Regions from separate parts of the Lactobacillus sp. 3B(2020) genome, predicted to be linked through region 2. Evidence: a T-box and tRNA genes for the amino acid it is inferred to sense, from the RefSeq annotation. Region 2 holds a T-box; the other regions hold tRNA genes.
What was found. The T-box of region 2 lies ahead of ileS (isoleucine--tRNA ligase). A T-box ahead of a tRNA ligase gene usually reads a tRNA of that ligase, here a tRNA-Ile.
Positions count from the first base shown of each region.

Region 1: it has a tRNA-Ile gene. The T-box ahead of ileS (isoleucine--tRNA ligase) is inferred to sense a tRNA for this amino acid. The anticodon was not compared.
Region 3: it has a tRNA-Ile gene. The T-box ahead of ileS (isoleucine--tRNA ligase) is inferred to sense a tRNA for this amino acid. The anticodon was not compared.

Region 1 is NZ_CP047410.1:346,077-352,325, forward strand. Features, by position in the region: rRNA gene GTO83_RS01595 (16S ribosomal RNA) at 466-2,040, shown strand; tRNA gene GTO83_RS01600 (tRNA-Ile) at 2,128-2,202, shown strand; tRNA gene GTO83_RS01605 (tRNA-Ala) at 2,207-2,279, shown strand; rRNA gene GTO83_RS01610 (23S ribosomal RNA) at 2,429-5,351, shown strand; rRNA gene rrf (5S ribosomal RNA) at 5,434-5,550, shown strand; tRNA gene GTO83_RS01620 (tRNA-Asn) at 5,556-5,628, shown strand; tRNA gene GTO83_RS01625 (tRNA-Thr) at 5,670-5,742, shown strand.
Region 2 is NZ_CP047410.1:1,449,232-1,455,480, forward strand. Features, by position in the region: gene ileS (isoleucine--tRNA ligase) at 1-1,226, opposite strand, end outside; T-box leader at 1,282-1,492, opposite strand; gene GTO83_RS07225 (DivIVA domain-containing protein) at 1,502-2,254, opposite strand; gene GTO83_RS07230 (RNA-binding protein) at 2,271-3,053, opposite strand; gene GTO83_RS07235 (YggT family protein) at 3,082-3,345, opposite strand; gene GTO83_RS07240 (cell division protein SepF) at 3,356-3,784, opposite strand; gene ftsZ (cell division protein FtsZ) at 3,804-5,081, opposite strand; gene ftsA (cell division protein FtsA) at 5,106-6,249, opposite strand, start outside.
Region 3 is NZ_CP047410.1:396,694-402,942, reverse strand. Features, by position in the region: tRNA gene GTO83_RS01905 (tRNA-Leu) at 55-139, opposite strand; tRNA gene GTO83_RS01900 (tRNA-Cys) at 154-224, opposite strand; tRNA gene GTO83_RS01895 (tRNA-His) at 264-338, opposite strand; tRNA gene GTO83_RS01890 (tRNA-Trp) at 356-426, opposite strand; tRNA gene GTO83_RS01885 (tRNA-Tyr) at 433-515, opposite strand; tRNA gene GTO83_RS01880 (tRNA-Phe) at 522-594, opposite strand; tRNA gene GTO83_RS01875 (tRNA-Val) at 626-698, opposite strand; tRNA gene GTO83_RS01870 (tRNA-Glu) at 708-780, opposite strand; tRNA gene GTO83_RS01865 (tRNA-Ser) at 786-877, opposite strand; rRNA gene rrf (5S ribosomal RNA) at 930-1,046, opposite strand; rRNA gene GTO83_RS01855 (23S ribosomal RNA) at 1,130-4,052, opposite strand; tRNA gene GTO83_RS01850 (tRNA-Ala) at 4,202-4,274, opposite strand; tRNA gene GTO83_RS01845 (tRNA-Ile) at 4,279-4,353, opposite strand; rRNA gene GTO83_RS01840 (16S ribosomal RNA) at 4,441-6,015, opposite strand.

The DNA of each region.
Region 1 (6,249 bases), 1.0 Mb from region 2:
TAAAGTTAGTGATTCAGCGATGATTTAGAAATTGAATAAAGTTAAAATTCGGAGATAAAAAAATTGAAAATTAATTTCGAAATTTTGTTGACAGAGGCTAGGGAACCCTGTATATTAGATATCGTTGTCACGGCAGTTAAGTAAATTCACTGCTGATCAACAAAAGTTAATTAAAAAAGTAGTTGACAAAGAGTTGATGATTTGATAACATGTAAGAGTTGCTGATGAGCTTAGTAATTAAGAGCTTCAAAATAATTCAAAAAAGTTCTTAACATCTTCTAAACCAGATGATATAATGACTAAGCGCTGGGAATTAACTTTCCAAGCAATTCGGTAGACCTTTGAAAACTGAATAAAGTTTCGACGAATCAAATGTGTAGGGTCCTTGATCTTAATGATCGAGGCAAAACATTTGCGAAGTCAATTCGCTTAATTTATTTTTGAGAGCTATCTCAAATTCTTGTTTTATATGAGAGTTTGATCCTGGCTCAGGATGAACGCCGGCGGTGTGCCTAATACATGCAAGTCGTACGCGTTGGCCCAACTGATTGATGATGCTTGCATCTGATTGACGTTGGTTTACCAACGAGTGGCGGACGGGTGAGTAACACGTAGGCAACCTGCCCAGAAGCGGGGGACAACATTTGGAAACAAGTGCTAATACCGCATAACAACATTAACCGCCTGGTTAATGTTTAAAAGATGGTTTCGGCTATCACTTCTGGATGGGCCTGCGGCGCATTAGCTTGTTGGTAAGGTAATGGCTTACCAAGGCAATGATGCGTAGCCGAGTTGAGAGACTGATCGGCCACAATGGAACTGAGACACGGTCCATACTCCTACGGGAGGCAGCAGTAGGGAATCTTCCACAATGGGCGCAAGCCTGATGGAGCAACACCGCGTGAGTGAAGAAGGGTTTCGGCTCGTAAAGCTCTGTTGTTGAAGAAGAACATGCTAGAGAGTAACTGTTCTAGTATTGACGGTATTCAACCAGAAAGTCACGGCTAACTACGTGCCAGCAGCCGCGGTAATACGTAGGTGGCAAGCGTTATCCGGATTTATTGGGCGTAAAGCGAGCGCAGGCGGTTTTCTAAGTCTGATGTGAAAGCCTTCGGCTTAACCGAAGAAGTGCATCGGAAACTGGATGACTTGAGTGCAGAAGAGGGCAGTGGAACTCCATGTGTAGCGGTGGAATGCGTAGATATATGGAAGAACACCAGTGGCGAAGGCGGCTGCCTGGTCTGCAACTGACGCTGAGGCTCGAAAGCATGGGTAGCGAACAGGATTAGATACCCTGGTAGTCCATGCCGTAAACGATGAGTGCTAGGTGTTGGAGGGTTTCCGCCCTTCAGTGCCGCAGCTAACGCATTAAGCACTCCGCCTGGGGAGTACGACCGCAAGGTTGAAACTCAAAGGAATTGACGGGGGCCCGCACAAGCGGTGGAGCATGTGGTTTAATTCGAAGCTACGCGAAGAACCTTACCAGGTCTTGACATCTTGCGCCAACCCTAGAGATAGGGCGTTCCCTTCGGGGACGCAATGACAGGTGGTGCATGGTCGTCGTCAGCTCGTGTCGTGAGATGTTGGGTTAAGTCCCGCAACGAGCGCAACCCTTGTTACTAGTTGCCAGCATTTAGTTGGGCACTCTAGTGAGACTGCCGGTGACAAACCGGAGGAAGGTGGGGACGACGTCAGATCATCATGCCCCTTATGACCTGGGCTACACACGTGCTACAATGGACGGTACAACGAGTTGCGAACTCGCGAGGGCAAGCTAATCTCTTAAAACCGTTCTCAGTTCGGACTGCAGTCTGCAACTCGACTGCACGAAGTCGGAATCGCTAGTAATCGCGGATCAGCATGCCGCGGTGAATACGTTCCCGGGCCTTGTACACACCGCCCGTCACACCATGGGAGTTTGCAATGCCCAAAGTCGGTGGGGTAACCTTTTGGAGCCAGCCGCCTAAGGCAGGGCAGATGACTGGGGTGAAGTCGTAACAAGGTAGCCGTAGGAGAACCTGCGGCTGGATCACCTCCTTTCTAAGGAATTAATCGGAAACCTACACAGCGTTGAAACTTTGTTCAGTTTTGAGGGGTTTACCTCTCAATTTAATAGCTCGCTTATTTGGGCCTATAGCTCAGTTGGTTTAGAGCGCACGCCTGATAAGCGTGAGGTCGGTGGTTCGAGTCCACTTAGGCCCATTATGGGGAATTAGCTCAGCTGGGAGAGCACCTGCTTTGCAAGCAGGAGGTCATCGGTTCGATCCCGATATTCTCCATTACCAACGATAGTTGGTAAAAGTTTGTACTTTGAAAACTAAATAATATCTTTTCTAAATAATCAAGAAAACCGAGAACACCGCGTTATTTGAGTTTTTAACGAATATAATCGCTATCTCAATTAACTCGATTGATCGTCGATCAATCAGGTTAAGTTACAAAGGGCGCATGGTGAATGCCTTGGTACTAGGAGCCGATGAAGGACGGGACTAACACCGATATGCTTCGGGGAGTGGTAAGTACACTTTGATCCGGAGATTTCCGAATGGGGAAACCTAACTAACTTAGTCGTTAGTTGCTTGACTAGTGAATTCATAGCTAGTAAGCGGTAGACGCAGTGAACTGAAACATCTAAGTAGCTGCAGGAAGAGAAAGAAAAATCGATTTCCTGAGTAGCGGTGAGCGAAACGGAAAGAGCCCAAACCAACGAGCTTGCTTGTTGGGGTTGTAGGACTGAACGTTTGAGTTACCAAGGGGCAAGGTAGTCGAAGCAGTTGGGAAGCTGCACCAGAGATGGTGATAGTCCAGTAGACGAAACCTTACCCCCTCAGTTCAGGATCCTGAGTACGGCGGGACACGTGAAACCCCGTCGGAATCCGCGAGGACCATCTCGCAAGGCTAAATACTCCCTAGTGACCGATAGTGAACCAGTACCGTGAGGGAAAGGTGAAAAGCACCCCGGGAGGGGAGTGAAAGAGTTCCTGAAACCATGTGCCTACAAGCTGTCGGAGCCCGTTAATGGGTGACGGCGTGCCTCTTGCAGAATGAACCGGCGAGTCATGATTACGTGCAAGGTTAAGGTGGAAAAACCGGAGCCGTAGCGAAAGCGAGTCTGAAATGGGCGTACGAAGTACGTAGTTATGTACCCGAAACCAGGTGACCTACCCATGTCCAGGATGAAGGTGCGGTAAAACGCACTGGAGGTCCGAACCCGTGTCTGTTGAAAAAGGCTGGGATGAGGTGTGGGTAGCGGTGAAATTCCAAACGAACTTGGAGATAGCTGGTTCTCTCCGAAATCTCTTTAGGGGGAGCCTCGGAATTAAGAATCTTGGAGGTAGAGCACTGTTTGAACACGGGGCCCGTCATGGGTTACCAACTTCAGATAAACTCCGAATGCCATCGATTCATGTCCGGGAGTCAGACGATGAGTGATAAGATCCACCGTCGAAAGGGGAACAGCCCAGATCACCAGTTAAGGTCCCAAAATATATGCTAAGTGGAAAAGGATGTGGAGTTGCATAGACAACTAGGATGTTGGCTCAGAAGCAGCCATCATTTAAAGAGTGCGTAATAGCTCACTAGTCGAGTGATCCTGCGCCGAAAATGTACCGGGGCTAAGCATATTACCGAAACTGTGGATTCAACCGTTAGGTTGAGTGATAGGAGAGCGTTCTAAGGGCGATGAAGTTAGACCGTGAGGACTAGTGGAGCGCTTAGAAGTGAGAATGCCGGTATGAGTAGCGAAAGACAGGTGAGAATCCTGTCCACCGAATGACTAAGGTTTCCTGGGGAAGGCTCGTCCTCCCAGGGTAAGTCGGGACCTAAGGCGAGGCCGAAAGGCGTAGTCGATGGCTAACAGGTTGAGATTCCTGTACTAGTTAGTTGCGTTTGAATGATGGAGGGACGCAGAAGGCTAAACGATCCGGACGATTGGAAGTGTCCGGCCAAGCAGTAAGTTAGGGTTAGAGTTAAATGTTTTAATCCGGGTTAACAAGCTGTGATGGGGAGTGAAATTATAGTAGCGAAGTCGTTGATGTCACGCTGCCGAGAAAAGCTTCTAGTGAGTAACTAACTACCCGTACCGCAAACCGACACAGGTAGTCGAGGAGAGAATCCTAAGGTGAGCGAGTGAACTCTCGTTAAGGAACTCGGCAAAATGACCCCGTAACTTCGGGAGAAGGGGTGCTGGTCGCAAGACCAGCCGCAGTGAAAAGGCCCAGGCGACTGTTTATCAAAAACACAGGTTTCTGCAAAATCGTAAGATGAAGTATAGGGGCTGACGCCTGCCCGGTGCTGGAAGGTTAAAAGGAAGGGTTAGCTTCGGCGAAGCTCTGAATTGAAGCCCCAGTAAACGGCGGCCGTAACTATAACGGTCCTAAGGTAGCGAAATTCCTTGTCGGGTAAGTTCCGACCCGCACGAAAGGCGTAACGATCTGGGCACTGTCTCAACGAGAGACTCGGTGAAATTGAATTGCCTGTGAAGATGCAGGCTACCCGCGACAGGACGGAAAGACCCCATGGAGCTTTACTGTAGCTTGATATTGAGTGTTTGTATTGCTTGTACAGGATAGGTAGGAGCCATAGAAACCGGGACGCTAGTTTCGGTGGAGGCGTTGGTGGGATACTACCCTTGCACTATGACCACTCTAACCCGCACCACTCATCGTGGTGGGAGACAGTGTCAGGTGGGCAGTTTGACTGGGGCGGTCGCCTCCCAAAAGGTAACGGAGGCGCCCAAAGGTTCGCTCAGAATGGTTGGAAATCATTCACAGAGTGTAAAGGCACAAGCGAGCTTGACTGCGAGACAGACAGGTCGAGCAGGGACGAAAGTCGGGCTTAGTGATCCGGTGGTTCCGTATGGAAGGGCCATCGCTCAACGGATAAAAGCTACCCTGGGGATAACAGGCTTATCTCCCCCAAGAGTCCACATCGACGGGGAGGTTTGGCACCTCGATGTCGGCTCATCGCATCCTGGGGCTGTAGTCGGTCCCAAGGGTTGGGCTGTTCGCCCATTAAAGCGGTACGCGAGCTGGGTTCAGAACGTCGTGAGACAGTTCGGTCCCTATCCGTCGCGGGCGTAGGAAATTTGAGAGGACCTGTCCTTAGTACGAGAGGACCGGGATGGACATACCGCTGGTGTACCAGTTGTTCCGCCAGGAGCACCGCTGGGTAGCTATGTATGGATGAGATAAACGCTGAAAGCATCTAAGTGTGAAACTCGCCTCAAGATGAGATTTCCCATTCCGTTAAGGAAGTAAGACCCCTTAGAGATGATGAGGTAGATAGGATGGAAGTGGAAGTGCGGTGACGCATGGAGCGGACCATTACTAATCGGTCGAGGACTTAACCAAGGTAAAAGGTGGTAGGTTGCTTGAGGGGAAAGATATTGTTTAGTTTTGAAAGCACAAGCTTTCAATCCTGAAAAGGATAGAGTGTGGTGATGATGGCTTGAAGGATACACCTGTTCCCATGCCGAACACAGAAGTTAAGCTTCAACGCGCCGAAAGTAGTTGGGGGATCGCTCCCTGTGAGGATAGGGCGTCGCCACGCATTATTCCGGTATAGCTCAGTCGGTAGAGCACCTGACTGTTAATCAGGGTGTCGTCAGTTCGAGTCTGACTACCGGAGTTGTAAGATGTTGATGGTTGGGTCAACATCTTTTATTTTATGCCAACTTAGCTCAGTCGGTAGAGCATCTCCCTCGTAAAGAGAAGGTCGGAGGTTCGATTCCTCTAGTTGGCATTTTTAAATATTCAGGTCTTTACTTAAAAAGCGGTCAGATTTATTCTGATCGCTTTTATTTTTGTGTTTAATATATAATTATATTCTTGCATATTCACATTAAATCTTTTCGGTGTGCCTGTGGTGTGCCAACTGGGTTTATTCCAACTAGTAATTCCTTAATTCGTCTCCTTGTCAGTACCAAATATTGTAGATCCGTAGAAATAAGCGGCCGGTAAGAAGCGTTTCCTACCGGCCATTCTTCTATTTTAAATTATGAAACTAGGGTTAAGATAACAACCAAGTGGCCCCGTCGCCCAACCTATTTAGCTTTGCATGGGTTCACCGACGCCAAGCTCCCACGAACCAACCTTCGTTCTCCTTATCCCAACCAGGCCGTCAAGGAGTTTTTCCCATCCTCCATTGCGTGTTACCACCTTTATTCAGGTCACCATCACTAGTGACACCTCACCTCCATGAATCAATCAGATACGTTGGTGCGGTAACGGGCGCTCCCGGCTAAAACTC
Region 2 (6,249 bases):
GCCCGGAAGACAATTGGTTGCTTGGTCCGCCAATCAAATGGGTAGGAGTGCTTCAATGGTTCTTGGAGTAAGAGGGCGTTGTTTGCCTTCAATTTTTCCAAGGAAATGTCGTCCGCATCTTGGTAGAAGACGCCATCAAAGCCATCCCCATTTTCAGCCGTCAAATGCCCTTGATCATCCATTGGAGCGAAGATTGGTAAGTTGTACTTCAAACCGAAACGGTAGTCATCGTCCCCGTAACCAGGAGCCGTGTGAACTAACCCCGTCCCGGTATCATCAGTAACATAATCACCAAGGCCAACTAAAAGGTCGCGATCAAGGTAAGGGTGGTTAGTAACCATGCCTTCCAAGTCTTTCCCTTTCAAGACCTTAACCGTCTCAACATCTTCCCAACCAAGCTTTTCACTTAATTCAGCTAATAAACTGCCGGCAACAACAAACTGCCGATCATCATTAGCTGGCTTTACCACCACGTATTCGTAATCGGCATTAACCGCAACGGCTTCCGAAGCGGGAATCGTCCAAGGCGTCGTCGTCCAAACGACCAGATATGTGTTGTCATCAAGTAAGTCTTTACCATCCTTAACTTGTTCAACGAAGAAAGCGGTCTTAGCAACTACATCGTGATATTCAACTTCAGCTTCGGCTAATGCTGATTCAGAAGACCATGACCAGTAAACCGGCTTCTTAGCTTGGTATAAGAGTCCCTTCTTGGCAAAGGCACCAAAAACCTTAATTTGCGCGGCTTCAAATTCCTTGTGCAAAGTTAAGTAAGGGTGTTCCCAATCCCCACTAACTCCAAGCCGCTTAAAACCTGCCATTTGCTTTTGCACTTGTTCAAGGGCAAAGTCACGACAAAGGTTCCGGAATTCTGCTGTAGACATCTTCTTCCGGTCGTATCCGGCTTTCGTTAATTGGTGTTCAATTGGTAAACCGTGAGTATCCCAACCAGGAACGTATGGGGCCCGGTAGCCCGTCATGGACTTGTAACGAACAATAAAGTCCTTAGAAATCTTATTCATGGCGTGACCAACGTGAATATTTCCGTTAGCGTATGGAGGACCATCATGAAGCACAAAAGTTGGCTTCCCCTCGTTTAATTTTTGCCGTAATTGATAAACTTTGTTTTCTTCCCAAAGTTGTTCCCGCTTGCCTTCAGTTTCCGGTAAATGGCCCCACATTGGGAACTTAGTTTTACCTAAGTTTAAGGTGTCCTTAACGCGCATGACTCTTCCTCCTTAATATGTTTTGCAAAGCTAAAATGAAAAAACACCCCGCCCCAAAAGGGACGAAGTGTTTTCGTGGTACCACCCTTGTTTTCGGGAGAAACTCCCTAACTTGGTCATTGAATAACGGTCATGAACCGAGATCCCCTAGAAACTTAGGGATCCACTCGAGGTGATTTACAGACGAACTTAATTAGCAACCTCTCACCAATTGTTGCCTCGCTAAGAATTAATTGCCGTCTGCCCGTCCTCATCATTGCTTTGCGAATAATCAACTAGTCAGCTGGCTTGTCAGCATCATCAGGGAAAATCACTACCGTTTGGCTTTCCGGTTCATTAGCTTGGGAAGTAGGTTCTTCCGCTGCTGGCATCGCTGGAACTTCCATTTCCGGATCGTGGGCTTCCCCTTGCGTAGCCGCAAAATCAAATTGACTTGATTGATTTGTTGCCGTTGATTCTACACTCTCATTTGAAACCTTGTCAACCCTTGAACCCAAGATCTTTTCAATTTCATCATATTGACTCAAATCATCGTTGGCTAATAATTCGTCCCAATCTTTGCTCTTAACCACTTCGAGCTGGGATTCAAGCATCACTTGGAGCCGTTGTCTGAAAATCCGGGTTTGCTTCTTCAAATCATTAGTTTCGGTTGTTAATCGCCGAGTTTGACTAGCTGCATTTTCGATGACAGCGTTAGACTTGTCGTTAGCTTCTGAAACAATATCAGTTGCTTGCTTTTGGGCTTCCCGAACCACAATTTCAGCTTCACGCTTAGCGTTACTCTTAACTTTATCAGCCGCCTCTTGGGCAACTAAAATTGACTTATTAAGTGAGTCCTTCAAGTCAGTGAAGTACTTCAACTTTTCTTCATTTGCCTTTACTTGTTCACTTAAGGCCCGGTTTTGCTCTGCCAAATCTGCAACCGTCGAAGCAACTTGACGTAAAAAGTCTTTTACTTCGTTGGGGTTAAATCCTCGCATTTTTGAATCAAATTGCTTGTTTGCGATTTCATCAGGCGTCAACGTCATTATTCATTCCTCCAAATCATGCTTTTATAACGTCAATTATAACACGTAATTTATCTTTTTTATTTCGATTACCGATCTGGGAAAGCCGAATTCTTCCAGCATGCCGGACCGACATTAAATCAAATTCATCAAGCTCATAGTCAGGGCGATCAATGGTTTCCCAGTTAACCCGGACCAGCCCCCGTTCTATTGTTTGCTTAGCCCGATTTCGCGAGTAATTGAACCCTGCAGCGATAATTACATCTAACCGTAACGAACTAACCGTCGTTTGGACTGGTTCCCAATCAACCTCCGGGGTAATGACTGCTTCAAAATCAACCGGTAAAAATTTAACCTTGGCTTTCCCAACATGGGTGATCTCGCGCCGAATAAAGGGAACCATCTCTTCTTTGACAATTACCTGGACCCGAAGGTCGGCTTTTAAAATATCCCCAAAAGTCGTTCGCGCGAGGCCTTCGCCAATTAAGGTTCCCATTACTTGTCGATGATGAAGCTCCAAAAACTTCGTTGGGTAATCAATCTCCAATAGTTGGAGCTTAAAATCTTCAGCTTGAGGGCTAAAATAAGACGGGTAAAACAACAACCGTTGCATTTCCGCTTGTGGATAACCACCCCAATGAGCAAGCTTGACGTCATCATAACGATTAACCAACGTCTGAGCAATGTAAACCTGACGGGGATTTGCAAATTCGGTCAAAACCGGCCGATATTCGTTTATTACCTGTTTTAGCCAATCCTCAACCTGATCAATAAAGGGATTTTCTTCAGGTCGAAAATGTTGTCTAAAGTCGTTTACCATTGCTAACTACTCCTATCCAACTACTAACTTAAAGCAATTGACCAAGAAATCTAATCCCTGATTGGGCAAACCAAAGCACCATGATCGCAACCACAGGCGCAAAGCTTACCCCTCCAAGCGGCGGAATAACCCGTTCAAAAAAGTCCAGGTAGGGACCCACTAACTTCGTCAGCCATTCCCCAACTTTTGAGTTTAAGCCACCTGGAAACCAAGTTAAAATACACCAAACAACAATTGCTGTTGTGTATAAGTTCAATAAACTACTAATTACCCACACAATAAAAGCGACCACTTCACCACTCCTATAAATTGTTACTATCATGTCGAAGGTCCAACCCGACACGACCACTAACTTCATAATTCTTAGGGGTACACAAGAAAATTTCTTCACCGATCCGCTTAATCTTGCCATCAATCGCAAAAACGATCCCATTTAAGAAATCTAAGGTTCGCCGCCCAGTTTGCTCGTCCTCTTGACTAAAGTTAACGATGACGGCTTCGCCATTTAATAGCTGCTTGCTGATTTCCCTAACGTCGCTATAGATTCGCGGTTCAAATAAGGCAATCCGCCCCGGTTCCCGAGAAATTCCCTGTTGGATTGAGACGACCTTATTATTTTGTTTAACAACCGGTTGTTTTGCCGGTGTTACAGGGGCTTCCTTAGCGTAGTATTCCGTAGCAGTTGGTTCGTCGCTAATTCCAAAAAAGTTACTAAAAAACTTACCAGCCATTCAACCGCCCCCTTTCTGATCATTTCCGCCGATTCTTAAAGAAGGCTGGAGTTGAAAGATCTTCGCCCTCATCGTCGACGTTTGTTAAATTATCATTTTGAACACTGAAGTCAGGCTTTTCAACATCATTAAAGTTGTCATTTTGTCGATTAGTCAAGTTAGTACCCAGATCATCATCCCAGCCGCTAAATGGATCCGTCTTGGTTTCACTTGCTGGTTCATTGATCGGTGCCCCAGTTCCTTCAGTCAATGGCGCCGTTTCATTTTCATTGGCTTCCACAACTGGTTGTCCTTGGCTAGCTTGTTCTTGCGCTGCTCGCCGTTGGTCTTGCTTCTTTTTATCAATACCAGTAGCGATAACCGTAACCCGCACTTCATCACCTAGATTGTCGTCCATGGCCATCCCAAAGGTAATATCAACATTTGTATTGGCGGCTTGACGAATTACGCTTGAAGCTTCTTGGGCTTCAAACATTGACAAGTTCTTACCACCGGTAACGTTTACCAAGACGTGTTCAGCCCCGTCAATGGAAACTTCCAATAATGGTGATGAGATTGCCTTCTTAGTTGCTTCCGTTGCCCGGTTTTCACCAGTTGAAGAACCAATTCCCATCAAAGCAGAACCTTGGTTAGTCATCGTGTGCCGAATATCAGCAAAGTCCAAGTTAATGTATCCCGGATTAGTGATCAAATCAGAAATCCCTTCAACCCCTTGACGAAGCACGTCATCAGCTTCCTTGAAGGCTTCCATCATTGGCGTTTTCTTATCGATCATTTCCAAAAGGCGGTTGTTGGCAACCACAATTAAGGTGTCAACACTCTTTTTCAAGCGTTCCAACCCTTCTTCGGCCAACTTAGCCCGCCGGCTCCCTTCAAAGGAAAATGGCCGGGTCACAACCCCCACCGTTAAAGCACCAGAGTCTTTAGCAATCTTGGCGATTACCGGAGCAGCACCAGTCCCGGTACCACCACCCATTCCGGCAGTGACAAAGACCATATCAGCGCCTTCAAGCGTCTTCGAAATCTGGGATTCACTTTCTTGCGCTGCCTTGGCCCCAACTTCTGGATTAGATCCGGCGCCTAATCCTCGGGTCAACTTAGGCCCCAATTGAATCTTAGTTTGAGCGGCTGAACCATCTAAGGCTTGTAAATCAGTATTAGCAACGATAAAGTCAACTCCCTTGACTTTTTCGTTAATCATTTGGTTGACGGCATTTCCACCACCGCCACCAACACCGATGACTTTGATACTAGCGCCCTTTAAATCCATTTGGTCAGTGCTGGTTACATTATCCATGAAAAATTCCTCCGTTGTGGTTAATTAGTCAAAAAAGTTACTGAAGAAGTTCCGCCAACTTGTCTTTTCCTTTTTTACCGGAGCTTGAGCTGGGGTTGCTTCCTTTTGCGTTGGTTCATTTGATACTTTATCCGGTTTAGGGGCATGCCGCCGCATGTTTGCCAAAACATGTGTTTTTGCCGGCTGTGGAGCTGGCGCTGGTTTTGGTGCCGGCATGGGCCGATTAACTTGGCTCCGACTTTGACTTGGACTGGCAATCAAATCTTCGTCATGTAAGGTCCGTTTTATTAACCGGGTAACATCACTTAAATTGGCTTCGTACATTGTCAATGACAAACTGGTGGCATAACCAGGATGACGAATCCCCATTTGTTCAGGTACAATTACCCGAATATTACCAGGGAAATATTCACTCGCCAATTCTTTCAAGCCAGGCATCGCTGCTCCACCACCTAAGAGCACTAATCCTCCTGGTAACTCAGGTGCATTAATGGCTTCCAAGCGATCCTTAGCTCGCCGAAAAATCTGTCGCATCCGCGCTTCAATAATTTCCGCAAGATACTTTTCCGTGTAGTTAACGGGTTGGCTCTTCCCCACTACATCGACCGCAAGTTCAACATCATCTTCAACAACTGACGCTAAGGCATAGCCGTGATCGAGTTTCAACCGTTCGGCATTCTTTTGGGAAGTATTTAAGACCGTTGAAATGTCTTTGGTAACATATTTTCCCCCTTCAGGATCAACATAGGCAAACTTTAGTTGATGATCATGAATGATGCTAGTGGTCGTCTGACCTGCACCAAGGTCAATTAAGAGGGTTCCAAAGTCCTGTTCCCCATCGGAAAGCAAATTAAAGCCAGTTGCAATTGGTCCAACCACTAAATCCTGAAGCTTCAAGCCGGCAGCAGCAACAGCTTTCTTTGTATTATGAACAATAGTCTTCGAACCAGAATATAGGGTTGCCCATAATTCAAGCCGTACACCAGCCATTCCGCGGGGATCCTTAATCCCGCGGAATTGATCAACCGCAAAATCTTTTGGAACAAGGTCAATCACTTCCCGTTCCGGCGGTAAAGCTTGTGAAAGAGTTGAATGGGCAACATCGATCACATCTTGGTTAATAATTTCGCGAGGTTGCCCTTGATCTGTAACCGTGATCATACCATGA
Region 3 (6,249 bases), 1.1 Mb from region 2:
AGCGATCAGAATAACTCTGATCGCTTTTTAAGCAAAGACCTGAATATTTTAAAATGCCTCCGGTGGGGGTCGAACCCACACTCCCTCAACGGGAACTGGATTTTGAGTCCAGCGCGTCTGCCAATTCCGCCACAGAGGCATGTCTTTACTAAAAGGTGGTAACCGGATTCGAACCGGTGATAAAGGTTTTGCAGACCTCTGCCTTACCACTTGGCTATACCACCAATTAGTTATACTAACTAATCATAATGACTAGTTACAAGGGCGGTATGTGGGATTCGAACCCACGCATGTCGGACCCACAAACCGATGTGTTAACCAAACTTCACCAATACCGCCAAAATATTCAGTTGAGCAGGGATAGTAGGAATCGAACCCACAATGACGGTTTTGGAGACCGTAGTTATACCGTTTAACTATATCCCTATAAAGTGGAGGAGAGTGGATTCGAACCACCGAACCCGAAGGAACGGTTTTACAGACCGTCGCGTTTAACCAGACTTCGCTACTCCTCCATAAAGTGGCGCGGGACGGAATCGAACCGCCGACACACGGAGCTTCAATCCGTTGCTCTACCAACTGAGCTACCGAGCCATCTTTAGGTTATACAACTATTTAGCTGTAATGGAGGATACAGGGCTCGAACCTGTGACCCTCTGCTTGTAAGGCAGACGCTCTCCCAACTGAGCTAATCCTCCAAAGTAATATGACCCGTACGGGACTCGAACCCATGTTACCAGCGTGAAAGGCTGGTGTCTTAACCAGCTTGACCAACGGGTCATAAACGGAGAGTAAGGGATTCGAACCCTTGATACAGGCTTTAACCCGTATACAGCATTTCCAATGCTGCTCCTTCGGCCAGCTCGGACAACTCTCCAAAATCCAAGCCCTGACACATTTAACTGCCAGGTGCCAAAGGCTTGATCATCGCGTGGCGACGCCCTATCCTCGCAGGGAGCGATCCCCCAACTACTTTCGGCGCGTTGAAGCTTAACTTCTGTGTTCGGCATGGGAACAGGTGTATCCTTCAAGCCATCATCACCACACTCTATCCTTTTCAGGATTGAAAGCTTGTGCTTTCAAAACTAAACAATATCTTTCCCCTCAAGTAACCTTACCACCTTTTACCTTGGTTAAGTCCTCGACCGATTAGTAATGGTCCGCTCCATGCGTCACCGCACTTCCACTTCCATCCTATCTACCTCATCATCTCTGAGGGGTCTTACTTCCTTAACGGAATGGGAAATCTCATCTTGAGGCGAGTTTCACACTTAGATGCTTTCAGCGTTTATCTCATCCATACATAGCTACCCAGCGGTGCTCCTGGCGGAACAACTGGTACACCAGCGGTATGTCCATCCCGGTCCTCTCGTACTAAGGACAGGTCCTCTCAAATTTCCTACGCCCGCGACGGATAGGGACCGAACTGTCTCACGACGTTCTGAACCCAGCTCGCGTACCGCTTTAATGGGCGAACAGCCCAACCCTTGGGACCGACTACAGCCCCAGGATGCGATGAGCCGACATCGAGGTGCCAAACCTCCCCGTCGATGTGGACTCTTGGGGGAGATAAGCCTGTTATCCCCAGGGTAGCTTTTATCCGTTGAGCGATGGCCCTTCCATACGGAACCACCGGATCACTAAGCCCGACTTTCGTCCCTGCTCGACCTGTCTGTCTCGCAGTCAAGCTCGCTTGTGCCTTTACACTCTGCGAATGATTTCCAACCATTCTGAGCGAACCTTTGGGCGCCTCCGTTACCTTTTGGGAGGCGACCGCCCCAGTCAAACTGCCCACCTGACACTGTCTCCCACCACGATGAGTGGTGCGGGTTAGAGTGGTCATAGTGCAAGGGTAGTATCCCACCAACGCCTCCACCGAAACTAGCGTCCCGGTTTCTATGGCTCCTACCTATCCTGTACAAGCAATACAAACACTCAATATCAAGCTACAGTAAAGCTCCATGGGGTCTTTCCGTCCTGTCGCGGGTAGCCTGCATCTTCACAGGCAATTCAATTTCACCGAGTCTCTCGTTGAGACAGTGCCCAGATCGTTACGCCTTTCGTGCGGGTCGGAACTTACCCGACAAGGAATTTCGCTACCTTAGGACCGTTATAGTTACGGCCGCCGTTTACTGGGGCTTCAATTCAGAGCTTCGCCGAAGCTAACCCTTCCTTTTAACCTTCCAGCACCGGGCAGGCGTCAGCCCCTATACTTCATCTTACGATTTTGCAGAAACCTGTGTTTTTGATAAACAGTCGCCTGGGCCTTTTCACTGCGGCTGGTCTTGCGACCAGCACCCCTTCTCCCGAAGTTACGGGGTCATTTTGCCGAGTTCCTTAACGAGAGTTCACTCGCTCACCTTAGGATTCTCTCCTCGACTACCTGTGTCGGTTTGCGGTACGGGTAGTTAGTTACTCACTAGAAGCTTTTCTCGGCAGCGTGACATCAACGACTTCGCTACTATAATTTCACTCCCCATCACAGCTTGTTAACCCGGATTAAAACATTTAACTCTAACCCTAACTTACTGCTTGGCCGGACACTTCCAATCGTCCGGATCGTTTAGCCTTCTGCGTCCCTCCATCATTCAAACGCAACTAACTAGTACAGGAATCTCAACCTGTTAGCCATCGACTACGCCTTTCGGCCTCGCCTTAGGTCCCGACTTACCCTGGGAGGACGAGCCTTCCCCAGGAAACCTTAGTCATTCGGTGGACAGGATTCTCACCTGTCTTTCGCTACTCATACCGGCATTCTCACTTCTAAGCGCTCCACTAGTCCTCACGGTCTAACTTCATCGCCCTTAGAACGCTCTCCTATCATTCAACCTAACGGTTGAATCCACAGTTTCGGTAATATGCTTAGCCCCGGTACATTTTCGGCGCAGGATCACTCGACTAGTGAGCTATTACGCACTCTTTAAATGATGGCTGCTTCTGAGCCAACATCCTAGTTGTCTATGCAACTCCACATCCTTTTCCACTTAGCATATATTTTGGGACCTTAACTGGTGATCTGGGCTGTTCCCCTTTCGACGGTGGATCTTATCACTCATCGTCTGACTCCCGGACATGAATCGATGGCATTCGGAGTTTATCTGAAGTTGGTAACCCATGACGGGCCCCGTGTTCAAACAGTGCTCTACCTCCAAGATTCTTAATTCCGAGGCTCCCCCTAAAGAGATTTCGGAGAGAACCAGCTATCTCCAAGTTCGTTTGGAATTTCACCGCTACCCACACCTCATCCCAGCCTTTTTCAACAGACACGGGTTCGGACCTCCAGTGCGTTTTACCGCACCTTCATCCTGGACATGGGTAGGTCACCTGGTTTCGGGTACATAACTACGTACTTCGTACGCCCATTTCAGACTCGCTTTCGCTACGGCTCCGGTTTTTCCACCTTAACCTTGCACGTAATCATGACTCGCCGGTTCATTCTGCAAGAGGCACGCCGTCACCCATTAACGGGCTCCGACAGCTTGTAGGCACATGGTTTCAGGAACTCTTTCACTCCCCTCCCGGGGTGCTTTTCACCTTTCCCTCACGGTACTGGTTCACTATCGGTCACTAGGGAGTATTTAGCCTTGCGAGATGGTCCTCGCGGATTCCGACGGGGTTTCACGTGTCCCGCCGTACTCAGGATCCTGAACTGAGGGGGTAAGGTTTCGTCTACTGGACTATCACCATCTCTGGTGCAGCTTCCCAACTGCTTCGACTACCTTGCCCCTTGGTAACTCAAACGTTCAGTCCTACAACCCCAACAAGCAAGCTCGTTGGTTTGGGCTCTTTCCGTTTCGCTCGCCGCTACTCAGGAAATCGATTTTTCTTTCTCTTCCTGCAGCTACTTAGATGTTTCAGTTCACTGCGTCTACCGCTTACTAGCTATGAATTCACTAGTCAAGCAACTAACGACTAAGTTAGTTAGGTTTCCCCATTCGGAAATCTCCGGATCAAAGTGTACTTACCACTCCCCGAAGCATATCGGTGTTAGTCCCGTCCTTCATCGGCTCCTAGTACCAAGGCATTCACCATGCGCCCTTTGTAACTTAACCTGATTGATCGACGATCAATCGAGTTAATTGAGATAGCGATTATATTCGTTAAAAACTCAAATAACGCGGTGTTCTCGGTTTTCTTGATTATTTAGAAAAGATATTATTTAGTTTTCAAAGTACAAACTTTTACCAACTATCGTTGGTAATGGAGAATATCGGGATCGAACCGATGACCTCCTGCTTGCAAAGCAGGTGCTCTCCCAGCTGAGCTAATTCCCCATAATGGGCCTAAGTGGACTCGAACCACCGACCTCACGCTTATCAGGCGTGCGCTCTAAACCAACTGAGCTATAGGCCCAAATAAGCGAGCTATTAAATTGAGAGGTAAACCCCTCAAAACTGAACAAAGTTTCAACGCTGTGTAGGTTTCCGATTAATTCCTTAGAAAGGAGGTGATCCAGCCGCAGGTTCTCCTACGGCTACCTTGTTACGACTTCACCCCAGTCATCTGCCCTGCCTTAGGCGGCTGGCTCCAAAAGGTTACCCCACCGACTTTGGGCATTGCAAACTCCCATGGTGTGACGGGCGGTGTGTACAAGGCCCGGGAACGTATTCACCGCGGCATGCTGATCCGCGATTACTAGCGATTCCGACTTCGTGCAGTCGAGTTGCAGACTGCAGTCCGAACTGAGAACGGTTTTAAGAGATTAGCTTGCCCTCGCGAGTTCGCAACTCGTTGTACCGTCCATTGTAGCACGTGTGTAGCCCAGGTCATAAGGGGCATGATGATCTGACGTCGTCCCCACCTTCCTCCGGTTTGTCACCGGCAGTCTCACTAGAGTGCCCAACTAAATGCTGGCAACTAGTAACAAGGGTTGCGCTCGTTGCGGGACTTAACCCAACATCTCACGACACGAGCTGACGACGACCATGCACCACCTGTCATTGCGTCCCCGAAGGGAACGCCCTATCTCTAGGGTTGGCGCAAGATGTCAAGACCTGGTAAGGTTCTTCGCGTAGCTTCGAATTAAACCACATGCTCCACCGCTTGTGCGGGCCCCCGTCAATTCCTTTGAGTTTCAACCTTGCGGTCGTACTCCCCAGGCGGAGTGCTTAATGCGTTAGCTGCGGCACTGAAGGGCGGAAACCCTCCAACACCTAGCACTCATCGTTTACGGCATGGACTACCAGGGTATCTAATCCTGTTCGCTACCCATGCTTTCGAGCCTCAGCGTCAGTTGCAGACCAGGCAGCCGCCTTCGCCACTGGTGTTCTTCCATATATCTACGCATTCCACCGCTACACATGGAGTTCCACTGCCCTCTTCTGCACTCAAGTCATCCAGTTTCCGATGCACTTCTTCGGTTAAGCCGAAGGCTTTCACATCAGACTTAGAAAACCGCCTGCGCTCGCTTTACGCCCAATAAACCCGGATAACGCTTGCCACCTACGTATTACCGCGGCTGCTGGCACGTAGTTAGCCGTGACTTTCTGGTTGAATACCGTCAATACTAGAACAGTTACTCTCTAGCATGTTCTTCTTCAACAACAGAGCTTTACGAGCCGAAACCCTTCTTCACTCACGCGGTGTTGCTCCATCAGGCTTGCGCCCATTGTGGAAGATTCCCTACTGCTGCCTCCCGTAGGAGTATGGACCGTGTCTCAGTTCCATTGTGGCCGATCAGTCTCTCAACTCGGCTACGCATCATTGCCTTGGTAAGCCATTACCTCACCAACAAGCTAATGCGCCGCAGGCCCATCCAGAAGTGATAGCCGAAACCATCTTTTAAACATTAACCAGGCGGTTAATGTTGTTATGCGGTATTAGCACTTGTTTCCAAATGTTGTCCCCCGCTTCTGGGCAGGTTGCCTACGTGTTACTCACCCGTCCGCCACTCGTTGGTAAACCAACGTCAATCAGATGCAAGCATCATCAATCAGTTGGGCCAACGCGTACGACTTGCATGTATTAGGCACACCGCCGGCGTTCATCCTGAGCCAGGATCAAACTCTCATATAAAATAAGAATTTGAGATAGCTCTCAAAAATAAATTAAGCGAATTGACTTCGCAAATGTTTTGCCTCGATCATTACGATCAAGGACCCTACACATTTGATTCGTCGAAACTTTATTCAGTTTTCAAAGGTCTACCGAATTGCTTGGAAAAATAATTCCTAGCGCTTAGTTATTATAGCATCTGATTTAGAAGATGTCAAGAACTTTTTTAAATCATTTTTGGAGTTCTTAATTACT